Linked DNA regions of Eleftheria terrae. The protein of the gene in region 1 interacts with the protein of each later gene in a pairwise test. Links are inferred from orthologs where the notes say so. Each region holds a gene or a part of one and is shown on either strand. Other genes may lie near its edges.

The links.
Region 2: the proteins of N7L95_RS08470 (region 1) and N7L95_RS14170 interact in binary tests that used the Escherichia coli proteins (3 or more experiments, as listed by UniProt). The link is inferred for Eleftheria terrae from one-to-one orthologs.

The regions. Positions count from the first base shown.
Region 1 is NZ_CP106951.1:1,903,710-1,914,339, forward strand. The notes cover bases 2,264-5,545. They hold N7L95_RS08470 (DUF4118 domain-containing protein), read left to right. Parts: upstream 2,264-2,633; coding sequence 2,634-5,345; downstream 5,346-5,545. Other genes in these bases: kdpC (potassium-transporting ATPase subunit KdpC), read left to right, coding at 2,264-2,587; kdpE (two-component system response regulator KdpE), read left to right, coding at 5,356-5,545. Outside these bases: potassium-transporting ATPase subunit KdpB, read left to right, coding at 1-1,995; more of kdpC, read left to right, coding at 2,009-2,263; more of kdpE, read left to right, coding at 5,546-6,048; N7L95_RS08480 (hypothetical protein), read right to left, coding at 6,767-7,585; N7L95_RS08485 (hypothetical protein), read right to left, coding at 7,625-8,113; N7L95_RS08490 (hypothetical protein), read right to left, coding at 8,189-9,328; N7L95_RS08495 (KAP family P-loop NTPase fold protein), read right to left, coding at 9,335-10,630. UniProt on the Escherichia coli protein: Member of the two-component regulatory system KdpD/KdpE involved in the regulation of the kdp operon. KdpD may function as a membrane-associated protein kinase that phosphorylates KdpE in response to environmental signals.
Region 2 is NZ_CP106951.1:3,200,646-3,210,911, forward strand. Bases 5,866-8,783 are described here. They hold N7L95_RS14170 (PTS sugar transporter subunit IIA), read left to right. Parts: upstream 5,866-7,048; coding sequence 7,049-7,519; downstream 7,520-8,783. Other genes in these bases: N7L95_RS14160 (PqiC family protein), read left to right, coding at 5,866-6,121; hpf (ribosome hibernation-promoting factor, HPF/YfiA family), read left to right, coding at 6,458-6,811; hprK (HPr(Ser) kinase/phosphatase), read left to right, coding at 7,554-8,504; fur (ferric iron uptake transcriptional regulator), read right to left, coding at 8,552-8,783. Also shown: N7L95_RS14125 (signal peptide prediction), read right to left, coding at 1-338; N7L95_RS14130 (hypothetical protein), read right to left, coding at 355-573; N7L95_RS14135 (phosphatase PAP2 family protein), read right to left, coding at 741-1,529; serA (phosphoglycerate dehydrogenase), read right to left, coding at 1,539-2,771; N7L95_RS14145 (MlaE family ABC transporter permease), read left to right, coding at 2,958-3,722; N7L95_RS14150 (ABC transporter ATP-binding protein), read left to right, coding at 3,706-4,509; N7L95_RS14155 (MlaD family protein), read left to right, coding at 4,506-5,471; more of N7L95_RS14160, read left to right, coding at 5,468-5,865; more of fur, read right to left, coding at 8,784-8,989; N7L95_RS14185 (outer membrane protein assembly factor BamE), read left to right, coding at 9,106-9,651; dapB (4-hydroxy-tetrahydrodipicolinate reductase), read left to right, coding at 9,708-10,266. UniProt on the Escherichia coli protein: Seems to have a role in regulating nitrogen assimilation.

The DNA.
Region 1 (10,630 bases):
ATGTTCGTCGTCTATGTTGGCAGCGTCTTTACCACCGGGCTGTTTCTGCACGCGCTCGGCGGCCACGGCGATGCGCCGGCCGGCTTTGTCCTCGCGATCGCGCTTTGGCTCTGGTTCACTGTCCTTTTCGCGAACTTCGCCGAGGCGATGGCCGAGGGCCGCAGCAAGGCCCAAGCGGCGTCGCTGCGCAGCCTGAAGCAGCAAACTTGGGCCAAGCTGCTGGACGAGCCGCGCCATGGGGCGCCATGGCACCCCATCGAATCGAATGAGTTGAAGAAGGGAAGCGTCGTGCTCGTGGTGGCCGGCGATGTCATCCCGGCGGACGGCGAGGTGATCGAAGGCGTGGCCTCGGTTGACGAGAGTGCCATCACCGGGGAGTCTGCGCCGGTGATCCGCGAGAGCGGTGGCGACTTCTCCGCCGTCACTGGCGGCACGCGCGTTCTGTCCGACTGGATCGTCATGCGGGTGACGGCCAACCCCGGCGAAACCTTTGTCGACCGCATGATCGCGATGGTCGAGAACGCCAAGCGCCAGAAGACGCCCAACGAGATCGCGCTGACCATCCTGCTCGTGGCCCTGACCCTTGTGTTCCTTGCCGTCACCGTCACGCTGCTGCCGTACTCGCTGTTCGCAGTCGATATGGTGCAGGCAGGCGCGCCGGTCAGCGTGGCGGTGCTGGTCGCGCTGCTGGTGTGCCTGATCCCCACCACCATCGCCGGCCTGTTGTCAGCCATCGGCGTCGCCGGCATGAGTCGCATGATGCAGGCCAACGTGATCGCCACCTCCGGCCGCGCGGTAGAAGCTGCGGGCGACGTGGACGTGTTGCTGCTCGACAAGACCGGCACCATCACGCTGGGCAACCGCCATGCGTCCGCGTTCCTGCCGGCACCGGGCGTGACGGAGGGCGCACTGGCCGATGCGGCGCAACTGGCGTCGCTGGCCGACGAGACCCCGGAAGGCCGCAGCATCGTCGTGCTGGCCAAGCAGAAGTACAACCTGCGTGAGCGCGACATCCAGGCATTGGATGCGCACTTCGTGCACTTTTCGGCCCAGACACGCATGAGCGGGGTCGATTTGCCGAGAGCGGAGCCGGGCGACACGGAGGCTGCCCAGGTGCGCCAGGTGCGCAAGGGCGCGGCGGATGCGATCCGCCGCCACGTCGAGGCACAAGGCGGCCGCTTTCCGGCTCCGGTGTTGGCCGTGGTGGACGACGTGTCCCGCCGCGGCAGCACACCGCTGGTGGTGGCGGACGGCATTCGGGTGATGGGCGTCATCGAGCTGAAGGACGTCGTCAAGGGCGGCATCAAGGAGCGCTTCGCCGAGTTGCGCCGCATGGGCATCAAAACTGTCATGGTCACCGGCGACAACCGGCTCACCGCCGCGGCGATCGCCGCCGAGGCCGGCGTGGACGACTTCCTGGCCGAGGCCACGCCCGAGCAGAAGCTGGCGCTGATTCGCCAGCACCAGGCCGAGGGCCGGCTGGTTGCGATGACCGGCGACGGCACCAACGACGCACCCGCGCTCGCGCAGGCCGATGTGGCGGTGGCCATGAACTCCGGCACGCAGGCCGCTAAGGAGGCCGGCAACATGGTGGATCTCGACAGCAATCCCACCAAGCTGATCGAGGTGGTCGAGACCGGCAAACAGATGTTGATGACACGCGGCTCGCTCACAACCTTCAGTATCGCGAACGACATCGCGAAGTACTTCGCCATCATCCCGGCGGCCTTTGTCGCGACCTACCCGCAGCTTGGTGCGCTGAACGTGATGCAGCTGGCCAGCCCCCGGTCGGCCATCTTGTCGGCCGTGATCTTCAATGCGCTGATCATCGTCTTCCTCATTCCGTTGGCCTTGAAGGGCGTGTCTTACCGACCCCTGGGAGCCGCCACGCTGCTGCGGCGGAACCTGCTGATCTACGGGCTGGGTGGTGTGATCGTGCCCTTCATCGGGATCAAGGCCATCGACTGGGTGCTCAGCACCGCGGGCCTCGTCTGACCGGAGCAATGACATGACCAGCCAACTTCGTCCCGCCCTGAGCCTGTTTGCCGTATTGACGGTCATGACCGGCGTCGTCTATCCGCTGGCCGTGACCAGTATCGCGCGCCTGGCGTTTCCCGAGCAGGCCCAAGGCAGCCTGGTGGTCCGGGACGGCAAGCCGGTGGGCTCCTCGCTGATCGGCCAGAGTTTCACCGACGCGAAGTACTTCTGGGGTCGCCCGTCGGCCACCGCGCCGATGCCCTACAACGCCAGTGCCTCCACCGGCTCCAACCAGGGGCCGCTGAACCCGGCGCTGGTGGACGGCGTGCAGAAGCGGGTCGGAGCGCTGAAGGCCGCCGACCCCGGCAACACAGCCCCGGTGCCGGTGGACCTCGTCACCGCTTCGGGCAGCGGCCTAGATCCGCACATCAGCGTGGCCGCTGCCCAGTACCAGACCGCACGGGTGGCCCGGGTGCGGGGGCTGGCACCCGAGGTGGTGGCGTCGCTGATCGCCCGGCACACCGAGGGCCGCTTGTGGGGCGTACTCGGCGAAGTGCGTGTGAACGTGCTGGCCCTGAATCTCGCCCTTGATCAAACGGCTCGTCCTTGAAGCCGTGCGTCCGGCCTTCAGGGTGGCTCTGAAATAATTCTTCCGCATGACCGACAGCCGCCCCGACCCGGATCAATTGCTCGCGCGTATTCAGGAGGAGGCGGCGCACGCCGGCCGAGGCCGCCTGAAGATCTTTTTCGGCGCCTGCGCGGGCGTCGGCAAGACCTACGCGATGCTGCTGGGCGCCCGTGAACAGCACCGGCAGGGGGTCGAGGTGGCGATCGGCGTGGTCGAGACGCATGGCCGTGCGGAGACCCGGTCACTGGTTGATGGATTGGATCGGCTCCCGATGAAGGAGGTGGCTTACCGGGACAAGACGCTGCAGGAGTTCGATCTTGATGGCGCGCTCGCCCGCAAGCCACGGCTGCTCCTGCTAGACGAGCTGGCGCACTCCAACGTGCCTGGCTCCCGCCATCCCAAGCGCTGGCAGGACGTGGAGGAACTGCTGAAGGCCGGTATCGACGTCTGGTCGACGATGAACGTGCAGCACCTCGAGAGCCTGAACGACGTGGTCAGCGGCATCACCGGCATCCGCGTCTGGGAGACGGTGCCCGACCGCGTGTTCGACGAGGCCGACGAGGTGGTGATCGTCGACCTGCCACCCGACGACCTGCTGCAGCGGCTCCGGGAAGGCAAGGTCTACCTGCCACAGCAGGCCGCCACGGCGGTGCGCAACTTCTTCCGCAAGGGCAACCTGATTGCCCTACGCGAACTCGCGCTGCGCCGCACGGCCGATCGGGTGGACGACGAGATGCTGCAGTACCGTCGCACCCGGGCGGTCGCGCCGGTGTGGCAGACGCGCGAGTCGCTGCTGCTGGGCATCGGCCCGGATGAACGCTCCGAGAAGCTGGTGCGTGCCACCGCCCGGATGGCAGCGCAGCTCGGCGTGCCCTGGCACTGTGTTTACGTCGAAACGCCGAAGCTACAGCGCCTGCCCGACATGGCGCGCCAGCGCATTCTGCGCGTTCTGAAGCTGGCGCAAGACGCTGGCGCGTCCACCGCCACGCTGGCCGGCGGCTCGCTAGCGTCCGTGATCGTGAAGTACGCACATGAGCACAACCTGTCGCGCGTCGTGCTCGGCCGCGACACGGGTCGCTGGGTGCCTCCGTGGCGCACCACGCTGGCGGGGGCGGTCGGGGCGATGGGCCGCGATCTGGACGTGATCCAGATCGCGCTGCCGGCGGGCCCAGGGGGCAAGCCGCAGCCATTCGGAACCGGGCCAACGATGCAGGGAGAAACGCTGCCCAAGCAGAACGTCTGGCCGCCATATGCCTGGAGCGCTGTCGTCTGCGCGGCCGTCGCGTTGCTGGCCGCGCCGCTGCATTCAGTGTTGGACTTGGCCAATATCGTCATGATCTTCCTGCTGGCCGAGGTGTTTGTGGCAGTGCGCTTCGGCCGGGGGCCGGCGGTGATGGCCGCCTTCCTCAGCGTCGCCGCATTTGACTTTTTCTACGTCCCGCCGCGCTTCACCTTCAGTGTCCACGACGCGCAGTACCTGCTCACATTCGCCGTGATGCTGGCCGTCGCGTTGGTCATCGCGCAGCTCACGGCTGGCCTGAAGTTCCAGGCCCAGGTGGCCAACCTGCGTGAAGAGCGCGTGCGGGCACTGTACGAGCTGTCGCGCGACTTGTCCGCTGCGCTGATGACTGAGCAGGTGGCAGAGATCGCTGCGAGATTCTTGCAGTCGGAGTTCGGCGCACGTGTCGCAGTCATGGTGGCCGACCCAGAGGACAGGATTGGCGCCCCCGTCCCGGCGGCGGACCTGCCGGCCAACGTGGATCCCAGCATTGCGCAGTGGGCCTTCAACCATGCCGAGGCGGCGGGATACGGCACCCACACGCTTCCAGCTGCACCGATCCTGTACCTGCCGTTGAAGGCACCGATGCGCATGCGCGGAGTACTCGCGATAGAACCACGCCATCCGGCGCGCCCGGCGGGCCCGGAACAGCGTCGCCTGCTCGACACCTGCGCTTCGCTCCTGGCCATGTCGCTGGAGCGCATTCACTATGTGGAGGTCGCGCAGGCCACCACCGTGCAGATGGAGTCGGAGCGGCTTCGCAACTCACTCCTGTCGGCGATCTCGCACGATCTGCGCACGCCGCTGGCCGCGCTGGTGGGTATGGCCGATTCCCTCGCGATGACGCAACCGCCGCCGCAAGGCCGGCAAGCCGAGCTCGCCGAAGCCATGCGCCAGGCGGCGCTGCGCATGAACTCGCTGGTGAACAACCTGCTGGATATGGCACGACTGCAGTCCGGCACGGTCATTCTTAACCGGCAGTGGGTGCCACTCGAAGAGGTGATCGGCAGTTCCCTGAAGGCCATGGCCGGCACGCTGGAGCCAGGACGGGTGCGGGTGGTGCTGCCAGACGACCTGCCCCTGCTGCACCTGGACGCCAGCCTGTTCGAGCGCGTGCTATGCAATTTGCTCGAGAACGCCGTGAAGTACACGCCTGACGGGAGTCCGATTGAGATTGGCGCCGACGTGGACAGCCATCGCGTCAGAATGATGGTGGACGATCACGGGCCGGGATTGCCCCGGCACCGGGAGGAATCGATGTTCCAGATGTTCGAGCGAGGGCGCAAAGAAAGCGCGACGCCCGGCGTTGGGTTGGGGCTGGCGATTTGTCGCGCGATCGTCGAGGCCCATGGCGGCACCATCAGCGGCCAGACACGGGCGGGCCGCGGCGCGCGATTCACCGTCGAGTTGCCGCGCGGCGAGCCGCCTCAGATGGAGACGGCTGAAGGGGAAACAGGTTAGGAGACGATGCATGAGCGAGCCAACACCCCGTGTGCTGGTGGTTGAGGACGAGACCGAGATCCGCCGGTTCGTCTGCCTTTCCCTTGAGCGGGAGGGCTTCGAGGTCTACCAAGCCGACGGCGTACAACGGGGGCTGATCGAGGCGGGCTCGCGCAGGCCGGAGATGATTGTGCTTGACCTTGGTCTGCCTGACGGCGACGGCGTGGAGCTGATCCGTGACCTGCGAGGGTGGTCGGATACTCCGGTGCTGGTCCTGTCAGCCCGCACCGATGAAGGCGACAAGATCGCCGCCCTGGACGCAGGGGCGGACGACTACTTGGTCAAGCCCTTTGGGGTCGGCGAGTTGCTGGCGCGTGTCCGCGCGCACCTGCGCCGCCGCGCCACCGCCGGGCGCGACAACGGCGCGACCATCGAGTTCGCGGACGTCAAGATCGATCTGGCGCGCCGAACTGTGGCGCGGGCCGGAGAGAACCTGCACCTCACCCCAATCGAATACCGCCTGCTCACGCATCTGGCTGGGCATCCGCACTGTGTCTTGACGCACCACCAGCTGCTGAAGTCAGTTTGGGGGCCTAGCCACGTCAGGGATACCCATTACCTCCGTGTCTACATGGGCCAGCTGCGAAAGAAGGTCGAAGTCGACCCGGCCGCACCCCGTCACCTCGTCACGGAGACAGGCATTGGCTACCGGTTCGTGCCTTAAAGACATCTTGATCGATCGTCAAGACGAAGCGTCCCGCCACGACCCTCACCGAGTCTGCAGATCGACCTTCAAACCGGTGTTCATCATTTTTCTCCTGCAGTCGAACACAGGCAACTGGCGAATCGGCCGCCCCCCCGCAGGAGCTTGAGAGGAAGGTTTGCCTTGGCCCTCTTTTCGTGCACCAGAACACAACGCCCAACGGTTCTCCGTTGGGCGTTTTGCTTTGGGCGAATCCCGCAACGGCGCGGGGTTCGGGGGCATTCTGCGTAGGCCACGCCTGCACCCTGCCCTGCCGTTTTTGGCTCGTTTCGACTCTCCTTTCCTCTCTCTTCTCTAAAAAGTAGGGCGACTTTTTCCGGTTGGCCTACGCAGAAGTGCTTTGCTGACGCGGACTTACGCGAGGGTCGAGTAGAGCGGTTTTCCAGGGTCTTGGTGTAGCGAGCCGCGTCCTCCTTGACCGCTGCGGGCTTCGGATCGGCCGCCTCTCCGCGGAAGAACACCGGTGCGTCTTGATCTGTACCGCTACGATGCACCGATCGCGCGTGCCGGCAGCCGACGTCGGCTCGTGTCCGTTATAACCGGTGCTATAGCGGAAACCGGCGCAACGCTTCAAGCGTCGCACCACTGCTTCGGGCCGTCATTGACTCACCGGGACAGCACGCGTTAAGCCGGGCCGGGCGCGAGTAGCAGCCAACTGCCGACGCCACAGACGCAATGCTCAGAATTGCGGATAGTCCATGAAAAGCGCACCCTTCTGAGCAGGCTTAACGCTATACAAAAAGGGAGGTGGAATCTTTGGCTGATCCAAGCACTCGTCCACTGAAACAAAGCTGGCAGCATTCACCGTGCTTTTTGCGAACATCGGCTTGAACTCGAGGTTCTTCATCTTGCCAACAGCACCCTCCCTGTCCCATATCTGCGCGGCGAGTTGTTCGGTGACCACACGTGATGCGATCAACGCACTTTCCCTGCTGATTGTGCCGATTGCAATATGAAATCCCACCAGATTAGATATTAAATCTTCCTGACTGTAACTACTATCGCCAGTTAATATACTTTGAGGGAAGCTACCCTGCATTCTTTCGAAACCATGGCTGACCTCCATGTAAATAGCCAAGGCGACTGACTTTTTTTGCTCCAAGGTCAATCCTTGGCGAATTAGGTAGGCACCTCCCGCGCTTCTTGAAAATCGGCGAGGCCCAAATTTCTTGTGCATGCTTTGCTTGTATTCAAGCTTAAAGCCTCTTGCGCCGTCTCTAAAAGTAATAAATTTCCGATTTTTCTCAATCAGCTCAGACGGCACGTTCAATTTCGATAGAACTGCGCGGGGTGCGGCCAAAGCTAAAGCGGCACTTGGGTTGATCTTGACGGCATCAATGATGTAGGCGTCATCCCCACCTGCAAGCATATTCCTCCACAGCTCTGCCGGCCCGCTCGGATTCATGTGCCCTAAATCAAGCCAACCCAAATTGCATGTGTATGCCAGCCGGGACTCTCCCCCCGGCTGTTTAGAGAAAATATCAGCTCTCGTTGTCATGTCCCAGGTCTCCCACGATCCCCCATCATGCAATTCTGTTCAGTCATAATGAACCAGTTTGATCCAAAAGCTCTTTTTTGCCGCGTCGCCAAGCAATATCAGATATCCTTCATCGTGCGAATCGATCAGCAGCTTTTTCGCCTTCACAACTTCCGCCCCCGGAACATAGAAGCCGACATACAGGTTGGCGGCCACTTCATCACGGGAAGAAGCGTTTTGCTTTTCAATATACCTAACATATTTTGCCCAAAACAATTCTTCCTTTCCGGGCGGGATTATGCAGGACAGTTCAGAAGAAGCGGGCTTATTCCCATCTCCTGCCGTCCCAAAAAACGTAGCCTTGTCGAGACAACCATCATCAGGTGCACCTCTTATAAAAGATGATAGTCCCATGAAATAGGCAAACGAATTTTTCTCCGGGTAATAATTTTCCTCTGAGAAAACAACGACGGCAAAAATCACCCAAAGAACGATCGGTATCACTAATGCAGCGCCAATCGCGCCGGCAATCAAAGCGGTCTTCTTCAAAATTTCACCTAGCAACCATAATTCGTCTCGTCAATCACGCCGCTTGCCAGATAGGCTCGCAAAGCATAACCCTTCTCAATCATCGTGCGAATGTCCCGGAGAGCTTTGTTGCGAAAGCTGGTCCACGAGTAGCTTGCCGCCACCAACGTTGACACATGCATCCTGTACGCAAGCGCGCGACTTCGCAACGTCGTCACCGTTGCCCTCTCCCCGCGACGGCTCCGCAAAATCGTCGGTGTGCCCGGCATTACCGTCGGTGTCATCCGTTCGAAGTTGCGCAGCGCCGTTCTCCGCTACCCTCAGCCAATCCGGCTCCCTCAGCAGGGCAGCATCGACCCCTGCGCGGAGCAGACGCTGCCGAAGGTGCATCAGCGAATGCACGGCGCGGAACTGCGGCTCGACGCTGATGGTGGCCGCCCATGCAGCTCGAAACAACGCGGGCCGCTCCCGGGCGAATGCCGCCAACTTCACCATGTTGGTTCCGCCGCGGAAGACAGCGTTGGTCAACCGCAGGTAGTCGAACGCATTGTCCGCAATGATTCGGGCGGCGGCCCGGTCCTCCACTGTTGTGGATCGCTCCAGCAACTCCAATAGGCGAGATTGATGTGGCTCCTGGTACAGGGGAGAAGCCGGCGAGTCCAATAACCAGACAAAGCGCCCGCCGTCCTCCTCCTGGGTCGCGGCGACGGCCGCAACCCTGTACGGTTGCTCAAAGAACTGCAGGGCCGCATGGACCACGGCCGGCGTCAGCCGTAGCCGCACCTCACGCAACCAAACCGATTCAACCTGGGAGCATTCATGTGCGACGTTGAGAGCGTTGAGCCACTCCTGCATGCCGGTGTCGAAGAACAACGCTACCCTATCGCCGCAACGTTGCGCGGCTTCGAGCGACAAGCGGTGCTCTCGATCACGGATCGCCGGCTCAGCGTCGTTCCTACGGAAGTCAAGCCAGGTGCGGCAGATGCCCAGCAAGCGCGTCGACGACCGCAAGGAGCGGGTGGCGGCGACAATCTCCGGAATTGCGCATTCAAGCCATAGGTGCTCCAGAAGCGTCAGCGTCTCCTGTGCCTCTTGCAGACAACGCTCGAAGTCAGCGCGGGCACGCTTCTGGCCGGCGGATTCGAGCCGTGTGCCGTACTCTTCCAGGGCGCAGGCGACGATTTCGTCAGCTGCCGCTTGCCGACCGGCACCGCTGCGGCGGTCTCCTTCAGCCACTTCGGCTTAGATCCTCGCATCATCGCGCAGCTCCCACCAATCGTGCGCCATGGCACGATACTCGTGCCAGGTCAGCGATGGTTCCTGAACGGTCAACTGCATTTCGTAGTCGATTTTCGCTTTTGAGTGGCCATGGCGCGCTGCTAGTAGCGCGCCGATGGCTTGCCTCAGCCAGCGCCGTGTCTCGTTGCTCATCGCTTCCTCAGCGTCAGTGATGGCGGCCTCGACGTCAGTCCACATGGCGCTCCGGCGTCCTTCGGCAATCCGCAGCGCGGCGCCCTCTTCCCCCAGTAGCCGCGTCTCGACGAGGGCGGCCGTCTTCGGCGCCGCGACTTGCAGCATCCTCTGCAAAACGATTGCCCGCCAGGCCAACTCGTCCGCATCATGTCGGCCAGCTGCCTCGCGCAAGACCCGGACGGTGCGCACGACGAGTTTCGCTTGCCGCGGATTTGCAGGGAACAGCGGTGCGACTGATTGGCGCACCTCCGATGGGATGAATGGACAGCACTCGGAGAGCGCCTTCAGGGCCAACCGGGTAATTTGCTCGGGACGGGGCGCCGGCAGTGTGAAGGGGACGTCCACCACCTTCTCGAGGAACTGCTCTGCAGCCTCCCCAAAGGCCACGGAGTAGGCGCCGAGCGCGCTGCCCACCATCACCTTGTCGAACGCCAACACGAAGGCGAAGTCCCGCCAACCAAGCAATTCGCGCAGCGTGAGAAGCGTCTTGGGCACCACGTGCGGATCGGCGCGATCCAAGTCGTCGATGAACACAACTAGCCGACGGCCGCCGAGCGACTGATGCAGTTCCGCCAGATCCTTTTCCGTGAACGACAGCCAGCCGCCCGCCATACCGGCGACAATGGCAGCGACCGTTGCGACGCTTGAGACGACCGTGCCCGTCGTGGTCCCGACTTGTTCGGCCGCTTTCGCTGCCTGCTCCAGCACGACCCGCCCTTTGGCCGCCAACGCTTGCGCCCGTGGTTTCGCCCAGGCCTTGACGGACGGGGGTACACCATCACGCTGTAGCTGCTCCAGCAGTTCGCCGTGGAACTGGGCGATCACGCCGCTTTCCCCGGTTGCGCGCCAGGCTGAGAACCGCACAACGAGGTGCCCATCGTCCTGCGCCATCGATTCCAGGAAGTTCAGAACGCTGGTTTTGCCCGTGCCCCATGGGCCGTAGACGCCGAGACGAGTGGACCACCCTTTCGGCGTCTCCTTGATGGTGCGGCAGATGGACAAAGCAAAGCCCCATCGGTCCAGATCGTCTTCCTCACGCCGGCGCACGTCGGCATCGTGTCCTCC
Region 2 (10,266 bases), 1.3 Mb from region 1 along the record:
CGCGCGGCCTGCCACAGGCTGGAGCCGAGGTAGAGCGGGAAGAACAGCGGCCCCAGCCGCTCGTATTGCCGCACGTGCACCTGCTCGTGCTCGCGGCAGGCGGCCAGTGTCCGGTGATCCAGGCCAATCACGACATGGCCGAAGGTGATGGCGGCAAAGCGGCAGGCGGCCGGCAGTCGCCGTTGCCAGGCCGCCAGGGGGCCGCCGGCAATCTCGAGCACGCCTTGCACGGGGGCCGCCCGTGCGCCCCGGGCCAGCAGCGGCAGCGCCAGCAGCAGCCCGACCGCGCTGGCCGGCGCGGCCCAGGCATACCGGAGCAGGCGCAGCGCTGGCTTCATGGGCGGCGCCAACGCCTCATTCGCCGAGCGCCTCTGCAAGCTCCTTGCAGGACGGCTTGCAGACCATCTCGGTCTTGCCCAGCAGCTTCTTCGACTGCAGTTGGTCCGGCGTGCGGTGCTTGCCGCACTTGAAGCACGAGCGGGTGTTGGCCTTGCTTGCGAACGGGGAGCCGACGGTTTTCGAACGGTAGCGCAGGCCGTCGTCGTTGATGCGGGTGGTGACGGTCTTGGTCATGGATGGGATGCCTCCAAGGTGACCTGGATAAATGGGGATCAAACCGCAATTTTCCAGTGTGACGCGCATTTACGCCAAATCGGGCCATCGAAAGCCGCCCGAACCGCTCATTCCGGCCGTTTTCGGCGCCCGCCGTCACGACAAGCACCGACCATGCCGGCCGGGCCTCAGGCCTCCTCGCGCAAGGCCGGTAGCGCCTGTCCGCTGCGGTCGCGCAACCACAGCGAGACCATCAGGCACAGCAGTGCCCAGGCGGCGCCGAGCGACCAGCCGGCCAGCACGTCGCTGGGCCAGTGCACCCCAAGGTAGACCCGGCTGATGCCGATGGCCAGCGTCAGCAGCCCGGCCACCAGCAGCAGGTAGACGGCCGCACGCCGACTGCCCTGCAGGCTGGCCAGCAGCACCCCCAGGGTCAGGTAGACCGAGGCCGACATCGTCGCGTGGCCGCTGGGGAAACTGAGGGTGAGCACCTGCACCCCATGCGGCACCAGGTCGGGCCGCGGCCGCTCGATCAGCAGCTTCAGCAGCTCGCTGGCCAGCGCGCCGCCGCCCACCGAGCAGGCCACCATCAGCGCGGTGCCCCACTTGCGCAGCAGGAGCAGGTAGCCCAGGGTGGCCAGGGTCAGCACGGTCAGCACGGTGCCGCCGCCAAGCGCCGTGAGGTCGGTCATCACCCGTTCGAACCAGCGTGGCCCGAGCGGGTCGCTCAGGTCGTCAGGGTTGCGCAAGGCGAGCAGCAGGACGCGGTCGAGCGCCATCTCCTCACCTTCGCGCACCGCATCGGCCAGCTCCAGGAAGACCCAGGCTCCCACGCAAACCAGCAGGGCCAGCGCCAGCGGCCGGGCCAGTGCACGGCGCCGCTGCCACTGCGGCCAGCGGTTGCGCCACAGCCCGCGCAGGGCGCTGCGCCAGGACGACCTTGGCGCGGCAGGCGACGACGACGGATGCACGGCCATACCACCCTGTCAGTAGAGGATGCGGCAGCGGATGGTGCCTTCGATGGAGGAGAGCTGGCCCAGCGCGATCTCGCTGGCCGACGCGTCGACGTCCACCACCACGTAGCCCACATGCTCGTTGGTCTGCAGGTATTGCGCGGCAATGTTGATGCCGGACTGCGAGAAACGCTCGTTGATGCGCGCCAGCACGCCAGGGATGTTGTGGTGGATATGCAGCAGCCGGCACTTGCCGGTGTGCTCGGGCAGCGACACCTCGGGGAAGTTGACGGCCGAGACGGTCGAGCCATTGTTGCTGTAGCGGATCAGCTTGGCCGCCACTTCCCGGCCGATGCTCTCCTGCGCCTCCAGCGTGGAGCCGCCGATGTGAGGGGTGAGCAGCACGTTTTCGAAGCGGGTCAGCGGCGAGACGAAGGCGGCGTCGTTGCCCTGCGGCTCCACCGGGAAGACGTCGATCGCCGCGCCCAGCAGGTGGCCACGATCGAGCGCCTCGACCAGCGCGTCGATGTCCACCACCGTTCCGCGCGAGGCATTGATCAGGCAGCTGCCCGCCTTCATGCGGGCCAGCTGCGCCGCACCGATCATGTTCTGGGTCGACGGGGTCTCCGGCACATGCAGGCTGACCGCGTCGGACACCTGCAGCAGCTCGTCCAGCGTGCCGAGCTGGCGGGCATTGCCCAGCGGCAGCTTGGCCTCGATGTCGTGGAAAACCACCCGCATGCCCAGGTGCTCCGCCAGCACGCCGATCTGGGTGCCGATGTGGCCGTAACCGATGATGCCGAGCGTCTTGCCGCGCACCTCGTACGAGTTGGCCGCGCTCTTGACCCAGCCGCCGCGGTGCAGGATGGCGTTCTTCTCCGGAATGCCGCGCATCAGCATCACGATCTCGGCCAGCACCAGCTCGGCCACGCTGCGGGTGTTGGAAAATGGCGCATTGAAGACCGGAATGCCGCGCCGCGCCGCAGCGGCGAGGTCGATCTGGTTGGTGCCGATGCAGAAGGCGCCGATGGCAGCCAGCTTGGGGGCCTGGGCCAGCACCTCCTCCGTCAGCTGGGTGCGGGAGCGGATGCCGACGAAGTGGGCATCGGCGATCGCCTCCAGCAGGGCCGCGCCGGCGAGGGCCTTGGCATGGGTGTGGACCTGGGAGTAGCCGTCGGACCGCAGCGCCTCGACCGCGGAAGCATGGATGCCCTCGAGCAGCACGAACTTGAGTTTTTCCTTCTGGACCGACAGGCGGGTGGTCATCGATGCAGCTCCATCTTGCGTCAATAAAGGCCGGCCACCGGCCGGCGCACAGACCTGCCAGTGTGCCAGCCGCGCCGCCGGCGCTGCCAGCCACGCCCGGTAAGCCCTGCCGGGCTCGTGCCTTGCCCGCGGACGGCGGCGCACTTCACATCCTGTAGCACCGAAAGCCGCCACAATGTCCGCACCATGCGCCTGGCCATCCTGCTTCCTGTCCGCCCGGTCACCTTCCTGGGGGCGGTGCTGCTGTCCGCCGGCGCCGCCTTGCGCGGCGTCTGGCACTTCCGAATGCGTGACCTGGTGCGGGTCACGGCCGACAGCAGCGCTCGCGCGCTGCCCATCGTCACGGTGGTCAACGTGCTGGTCGGCGCCATCCTCGCCTTCGTCGGCGCGGTGCAGCTGGTGAAGTTCGGCGCCGGCATCTTCGTGGCCGACCTGGTCGGCATTGCCGTGGCGCGCGAGATGGCGGCGGTGATCACCGCCGTCGTGATGGCCGGCCGCACGGGCGCGGCATTTGCTGCCGAGCTGGCAACCATGCAAACCAACGAAGAGGTGGATGCCCTCGAGGTGCTCGGCCTGCACGCGGTCGACTATCTCGTGCTGCCGCGCGTGCTGGCCTTGCTGCTGATGATGCCGCTGCTCTATGTGTATGGCTGCGTCACCGGCCTGATCGGCGGCATGCTGGTCGGCGTCGGCATGCTGGAGCTGGCCCCCACGGCCTACATGGATCGCAGCTTCGAGGCACTGAGCTGGGCCCATCTCGGCCTCGGTTTCTCCAAGTCGCTGGTGTTCGGGGCGCTGATCGCCATCACCGGCTGCTACTACGGCCTGTTCTCCCAGCGCAACGCCGCCGGCGTGGGCGCGGCCACGACGCAGGCGGTGGTGGTCAGCATCGTCGGCATCATCACGCTCGATGCGGTGTTCGCGGTCTGCGCGAATGCGCTGGGTGTCTGAGATGGCCTTGCTGCAGGTGCGCGACCTCGAGATGCGCTTCGGCGAGCGGCTGATCCAGCGCGGTATCAGCTTCTCGGTGGACAAGGGCACCATCTTCGCGGTGATGGGCGGCAGCGGCTGCGGCAAGAGCACCCTGCTGCGCCACCTGATCGGGCTGCTGCCGCCGGCCGGCGGGCACATCGAGTACAACGGCGTCGACTACTGGGCCAGCGACGAGAAGACCCGCACCCGCCTGCGCTCGGGCTTCGGCATGCTGTTCCAGAGCGCGGCGTTGTGGTCGTCGATGACCCTGCTCGAGAACGTCTGCCTGCCGCTGGAGCAGCACAGCTCGCTCGACGCTGCCGCGCGCGAGCAGCGCGCCCGCGAGGTGCTGGCGTGGGTCGGCCTGGAGGCCTTCACCGGCTACTACCCGGCGGACATCAGCGGCGGCATGAAGAAGCGCGCCGGCCTGGCGCGGGCCATCGTGGCCGAGGCACCGCTGCTGTTCCTCGACGAACCCTCGGCCGGCCTCGACCCCATCAGCTCCAAGCGGCTGGACGACCTGATCCTCGATGTGCGCGATCGCACCGGCGCCGCGGTGCTCATCGTCAGCCACGAGCTGCCAAGCCTGCTGGCGATCGCCGACGACGGCATCTTCCTGGACGCGGACAGCAAGCAGCCGATCGGTCACGGCAGCCCGCGCGAATTGCGCGATCATGCGCAGCATCCGACGGTGCGGGCCTTCCTGCGCCGAGAAGAGCCGGAAAGCGCAGCGCCCCGGCCCCATCCCGCACCCGCCACCCCATGAAACGTCACGCCCTGCTCGTCGGCAGCTTTGTCATCGGTGCCCTCGCGCTGATCGTCGTCACCATCGTCTGGCTCAGCGGCGCCAGCCTGTTCCAGCAACAGGTCTATGCGGTGGTGCACTTCCAGGGCAGCGTGAAGGGCCTGTATGTCGGGGCGCCCGTCACCTTCCGCGGCGTGCCCGTCGGGCAGGTCGAGTCCATCGGCATCGAGGTGGACGAGAAATCGCTCGATGCGCGCATCCCGGTGCGCATCAGCCTGCGCGAGAGCTCGGTCCGGCTCGACAACGTCCAGGCCAACGCCGGCCTCGACCTGCCGGTGCTGGTCAAGCGCGGCCTCAAGGCGCGGCTGATCGCCCAGAGTTTCGTCACCGGCCAGAAGCTGATCGACCTCGATTTCCTGCCGAACACCCCCGCGACGCTGCAGGGCGGCACCCGCGACCCCGAGATTCCGGCCGTGGCCGACCGTTTCGGTGCGCTGGTGGACCAGGTGGCCGAGCTGCCGCTGCGCGAGACCGTGCAGGACTTGCGCAACACGCTGCACGCGGTGCAGGCGACGCTGGACAGCACCCGCGCCACGCTGGAGCTGTCGGCACGCGAGCTGGCCGATACCGCAGGCGAGGCGCGCCGGACCCTGTCGGTGGCTTCCTCGGCGCTCGGAGACCTGCAAGGCCAGGCAGCAGCCACCTTGGCGTCGGTGACCCGGCTGTCGGACACCACCCGCGACAGCCTGCTGGCACTGCGGCCCGACGTGCAGGAAACCCTGCGCGGCGCCCGCTCGGCTGCCGAATCGGCGCGCCTCGCGATGGACCGGGTGGCCGAACTGACCGCCCCCGGCGCCCCGCTGCGAGCCGATCTGGACTCCGCCGTCCGCGACCTGTCGCAGGCCGCCCGCGGCCTGCGGGAGTGGAGCGAACTGCTCGAAGAGAAACCCAACGCCGTGATCTTCGGCGCCGACCGCCCATGAGACTGCCCCTGCTTTCCCACCTGCGCGCGCCGGCTCGCCGCCCGCTCGCCCGGCCGCTTGGCCTCCTGCCGCTGTGGGCGGCGCTGCTCACCGGCTGCGCGGCCAGCAAGCCGGATCCCACCCTGCTGACCCTGCCGGCGGCCGAGGTCGCACCACCGACCGCCAGCGGTGGCACGGCAACACCACGCGTGCTGGCGGTGCGCCGGGTGGCGATTCCGGAATACCTGCTGACCCGCAAGGTGCGCTACCGCGCCGACGCCAGCACGCTGGACGAGTGGCCGCAAGCCTACTGGGCCGAACGCATCGAGGTCGGTGTCACCCGCGAGTTCGCATCGGCACTGCGCCAGGCCCTGCCCGGCTGGATCGTTTGCGAAGGCAGTTGCAGCGACCGGGTGGCCGACCTGATCCTGCAGGTGGAGCTCACACCGCTGGACTTCTCGCGGGCCCAGCGCAGCTTGCAGACGCATGCCCGCGTGTCAGCGGCGTGGGCGCTGACCGCGTCGCGCGGCGTGCAGTTGCTCGACCAGCGCCTGCAGCAGCCAGCCACCGCCGACACGCCGCAAGCTCAGGCACAAGCCCTCACCGATGTGCTCGAAACGGTGGCACGGGCCAGCGCAGAAGGACTGCAGAAGCTGCCTCCGCCGCGTTGAGGCGGGCCGCATCTCAACCCGGCTGCTGCCACGGCCGCAACACCCGGGCCGGCCGCTGCCGTCCCGGCCTGTCGCCAAGCCGGTAGCAAGCGACATGGCCGAAAAACTTTGAAACGATCTGAGGCCAGCGCCAAAGAAAAGTCAAGCGATGCGCTTCGCCGATCATTGCGCATCATGGCGTAGATCGCATCGTTTGTTGAGGAGGCACAAGCCCTTTTCGGGTATTCCCGCCACTGTCTTGTCACACAGGCAGGAGGGCGGCACACTGGTTTGAACGACGCGTCGCTTTCACCTGCCTCATAAGAGCATCCCCAAACCCTTCGGAAAGGAGGACTTATGAATCTGACGATCAGCGGCCATCACCTGGAAGTCACGCCTGCGCTGCGAGAGTACGTACTCACAAAGCTAGACCGGGTTACCCGGCATTTCGATCAGGTGGTGGATATCAACGTGTTACTGAGCGTTGAAAAGCTGAAGGAGAAGGAACGTCGCCAGAAGGCCGAAGTCAACCTTCACGTCAAAGGCAAGGACATCTTTTGTGAAACTGCTCACGAAGACCTCTACGCCGCGATCGATCAATTGATGGACAAGCTCGACCGCCAAGTGGTCAAGCACAAGGGCCGGGTCCAAGACCACCATCACGAGTCGCCCAAAAGAATGGATGGCGCGGCCACTGAAAGCCCCACGTAAGCTTGTCGCATAACCTGAAAGGAATGAGCGGCCCCTCAGGGCCGCTTTCACTTTGCAACACGAAATGGGACTTCTGCTTGCTGCGTCGCAACAAGCGGAGCACAATCCGATCCATGCCGCGAGGCAGCTCCTCTACCCTGAGTGGGCCGCTTTGCACCCCCTTTAATGCAACGCTTTGTCACCGCACTCGCGCAAGCCCAGGCCAACACCGGCTGAAGCCTTTGCGTCGCGATCCAGATGAACCGTCTCGCCGCCATCCTTCCCGCCACCAACGTGCTGGTGAACGTGGACGCCACCAGCAAGAAGCGGGCTTTCGAGCAAGCTGGCTTGCTGTTTGAGAACCAGCAGGCCATCGCACGCGCGGTGGTGACGGACAACCTGTTCGCGCGGGAACGCCTGGGCTCCACCGGGCTGGGCCATGGCGTGGCGATTCCGCACGGTCGTATCAAGGGCCTGAAGAATCCGCAGGCGGCGGTGCTGCGCGTGCAGCATGCGATTCCCTTCGATGCACCGGACGACCAGCCGGTGATGCTGCTGATCTTCCTGCTCGTGCCGGAAGCGGCAACGCAGCGCCACCTGGAGATCCTGTCCGAGATCGCCGAACTGCTGTCCGACCGCGAATTGCGCGAGCGGCTGAAGTCCGAGCCCGACGCGGCCAAGGTGCACGAACTGATTTCGAGCTGGGAACCGCTGAAGTCGGTGGCCTGAGCCCTTTCCTCTTCCCCTCACCCGCGCGCGCCGCTTGAAACCGACCGTCATCAGCGCCGAGGCGCTGTTCGAAGCCCAGCGTGCCACCCTGAAGTGGCACTGGATCGCTGGGCACGCCCATCCGGAGCGCCGCTTCGACGAGGTGGCCGTGCGCGATGCGCAGTCGGCCGCCGACCTGGTGGGCTACCTGAACTACATCCACCCGTACCGCGTTCAGATCGTCGGGCGGCGCGAGGTCGAGTACCTGTCGATTCCCAATCCGGAAGACCAGGCGCGGCGCATCTCCCGCATCGTGACGCTGGAGCCGCCGGTGCTGGTGGTGGCCGACGGGCAGACGCCGCCGGACCAGCTGGTGGCGATGTGCGAGCGCGCCGAGATCCCGCTGTTCGTGACCGAAGAATCCGCCGGCTTCGTGATCGACGTGCTGCGCAGCTACCTGTCGCTGCATTTCGCCGAACGCACCACCCGTCATGGCGTGTTCATGGACATCCTGGGCCTGGGCGTGCTGCTGACCGGAGAATCCGGCCTCGGCAAGAGCGAACTCGGCCTTGAGCTGATCTCACGCGGCAACGGCCTGGTGGCCGACGATGCGGTGGACCTCTACCGCGTCTCGCAGAGCGCGATCGAAGGGCGCTGCCCCGAGCTGCTGCTCAACCTGCTCGAAGTGCGCGGCATCGGCCTGCTGGACATCAAGGCGATCTTCGGCGAGACGGCGGTGCGCCGCAAGATGCGGCTCAAGCTCATCGTCCACCTGGTGCGCAAGGAAACCATGGAGCGGGACTTCGAACGCCTGCCCTACGAACCGCTCTACGAGGACATCCTCGGCGTGCCGGTGCGCAAGGTGGTGATCGCGGTGGATGCCGGCCGCAACCTGGCCGTGCTGGTCGAGGCCGCGGTGCGCAACAGCATCCTGCAGCTGCGTGGCATCGACACCTACAAGGAATTCATCGAGCGCCACCAGCAGGCGATGCTGCGCGGCGAATAGGGAGCCCCCAGGGCGACCGGGCCTGCAGCGGCCCGGCCAGGCGCGGCTCAGCGCTCGCCGCCGGCATGCGTGCGGCAGCCTTCGCGGCCGCAGACAACGTAGAGCGCCAGCGAGTGGTCCTGCAACTCGTAGCCGCGCTCCTTGGCGATCTCCTGCTGGCGCCTCTCGATCTCGGCGTCGTAGAACTCCTCGACCCGGCCGCAGACGACGCACACCAGGTGGTCGTGGTGCTTGCCCTCGTTCAGCTCGAACACCGCCTTGCCGGCCTCGAAATGGTTGCGCGACAGCAGGCCGGCCTGCTCGAACTGCATCAGCACGCGGTACACCGTCGCCAGGCCAATGTCCGACCCCTCCGAGAGCAGCGCTTTGTACACATCTTCAGCAGTCATGTGCCGCTGTTTGCCGGCCTGGAACACCTCAAGGATCTTGAGGCGGGGCAAGGTGGCCTTCAGGCCGCTGCTTTTCAATTCATCAACATTGGTCATGGGGGCGGCTCCGTGCGCCAGTGCAGGGACGGCCGTGGCCAGCCAGCCCTGCCGGTAGAATCATCGAATCATATCGAGGTTGGGCCTGCCTCCCGGCACGCCGTCCCCATATCCCTATGTCCCTCATCATCCCCCGTGGCCGTATCGTCGGCCTGCTCGCCACCGCCGCCGTGCTGGCTGCGCTGGGCGCCTGCAGCTCCATGCAGACCAGCGACAGCGTGCTGGGCCTGGTGACGCCCTACCGCATCGAAGTCGTGCAGGGCAATGTCGTCACGCGAGAGATGGCGGCGGCGGTCAAGCCCGGCATGAGCCGCAACCAGGTGCGCGACATCCTGGGCTCGCCGCTGCTGACCGATGTCTTCCACGCCGACCGCTGGGACTACATCTTCACGATCCGGCGCCAGGGTGCCGAGCCGCAGCTGCGCCGGGTCACCGCCCACTTCCAGGGCGAGCAGCTGAGCCGGCTGGAAGCCGAGCAGGAATTGCCGACCGAAGCCGCCTTCGTCGCCTCGATCGACACCTTCAAGAAGAAGGGCGACAAGCCGCCCGCGCTGGAGCTGACCGACGCGCAGCTGCAGGCCCTGCCGGCGCCGAAGCCGCAGCCGGGCGCGCAGGCCGAGACGCCGCCGCCGGCACGCACCTATCCGCCCCTGGAGCCCTGAAGCCGCTGCGGCCCCGCAGCCTCGCCTGTCCGACCACCCACGCTCCCTGTCTGCCGATGAACCACCGCATTGCCATTGCCGGAAGCTCCGGCCGCATGGGCCGCACGCTGATAGAAGCGGTGCTGGCTGCCGACGACTGTCAGCTGGCCGGCGCGCTCGACCGCCCCGACAGCCCTTCCATCGGCCAGGAGGCGGCCGGCTTCCTGGGCCAGCGCTGTGGCGTGGCGATCACCGGCGACCTGCGCGCCGGCCTGCAGGACGCCGGCTACCTGATCGACTTCACCCGGCCCGAAGGCACGCTGGCCCACCTGGAGGTGTGTCGCGAGCTGGGCGTGAAGGCGGTGATCGGCACCACCGGCTTCAGCGACGAGCAGAAGGCGCGCATTGCCGACATCTCGCGCGAGATCGCCATCGTCATGGCGCCCAACATGAGCGTGGGCGTCAACGTGGTGCTCAAGCTGCTCGACATGGCCGCGCGCGCCCTCAGCCAGGGCTACGACATCGAGGTCATCGAGGCCCATCACCGCCATAAGGTGGACGCGCCCAGCGGCACCGCGCTGAAGATGGGCGAAGTGGTGGCCGCAGCGCTGGGCCGCGACCTCAAGGAATGCGCCG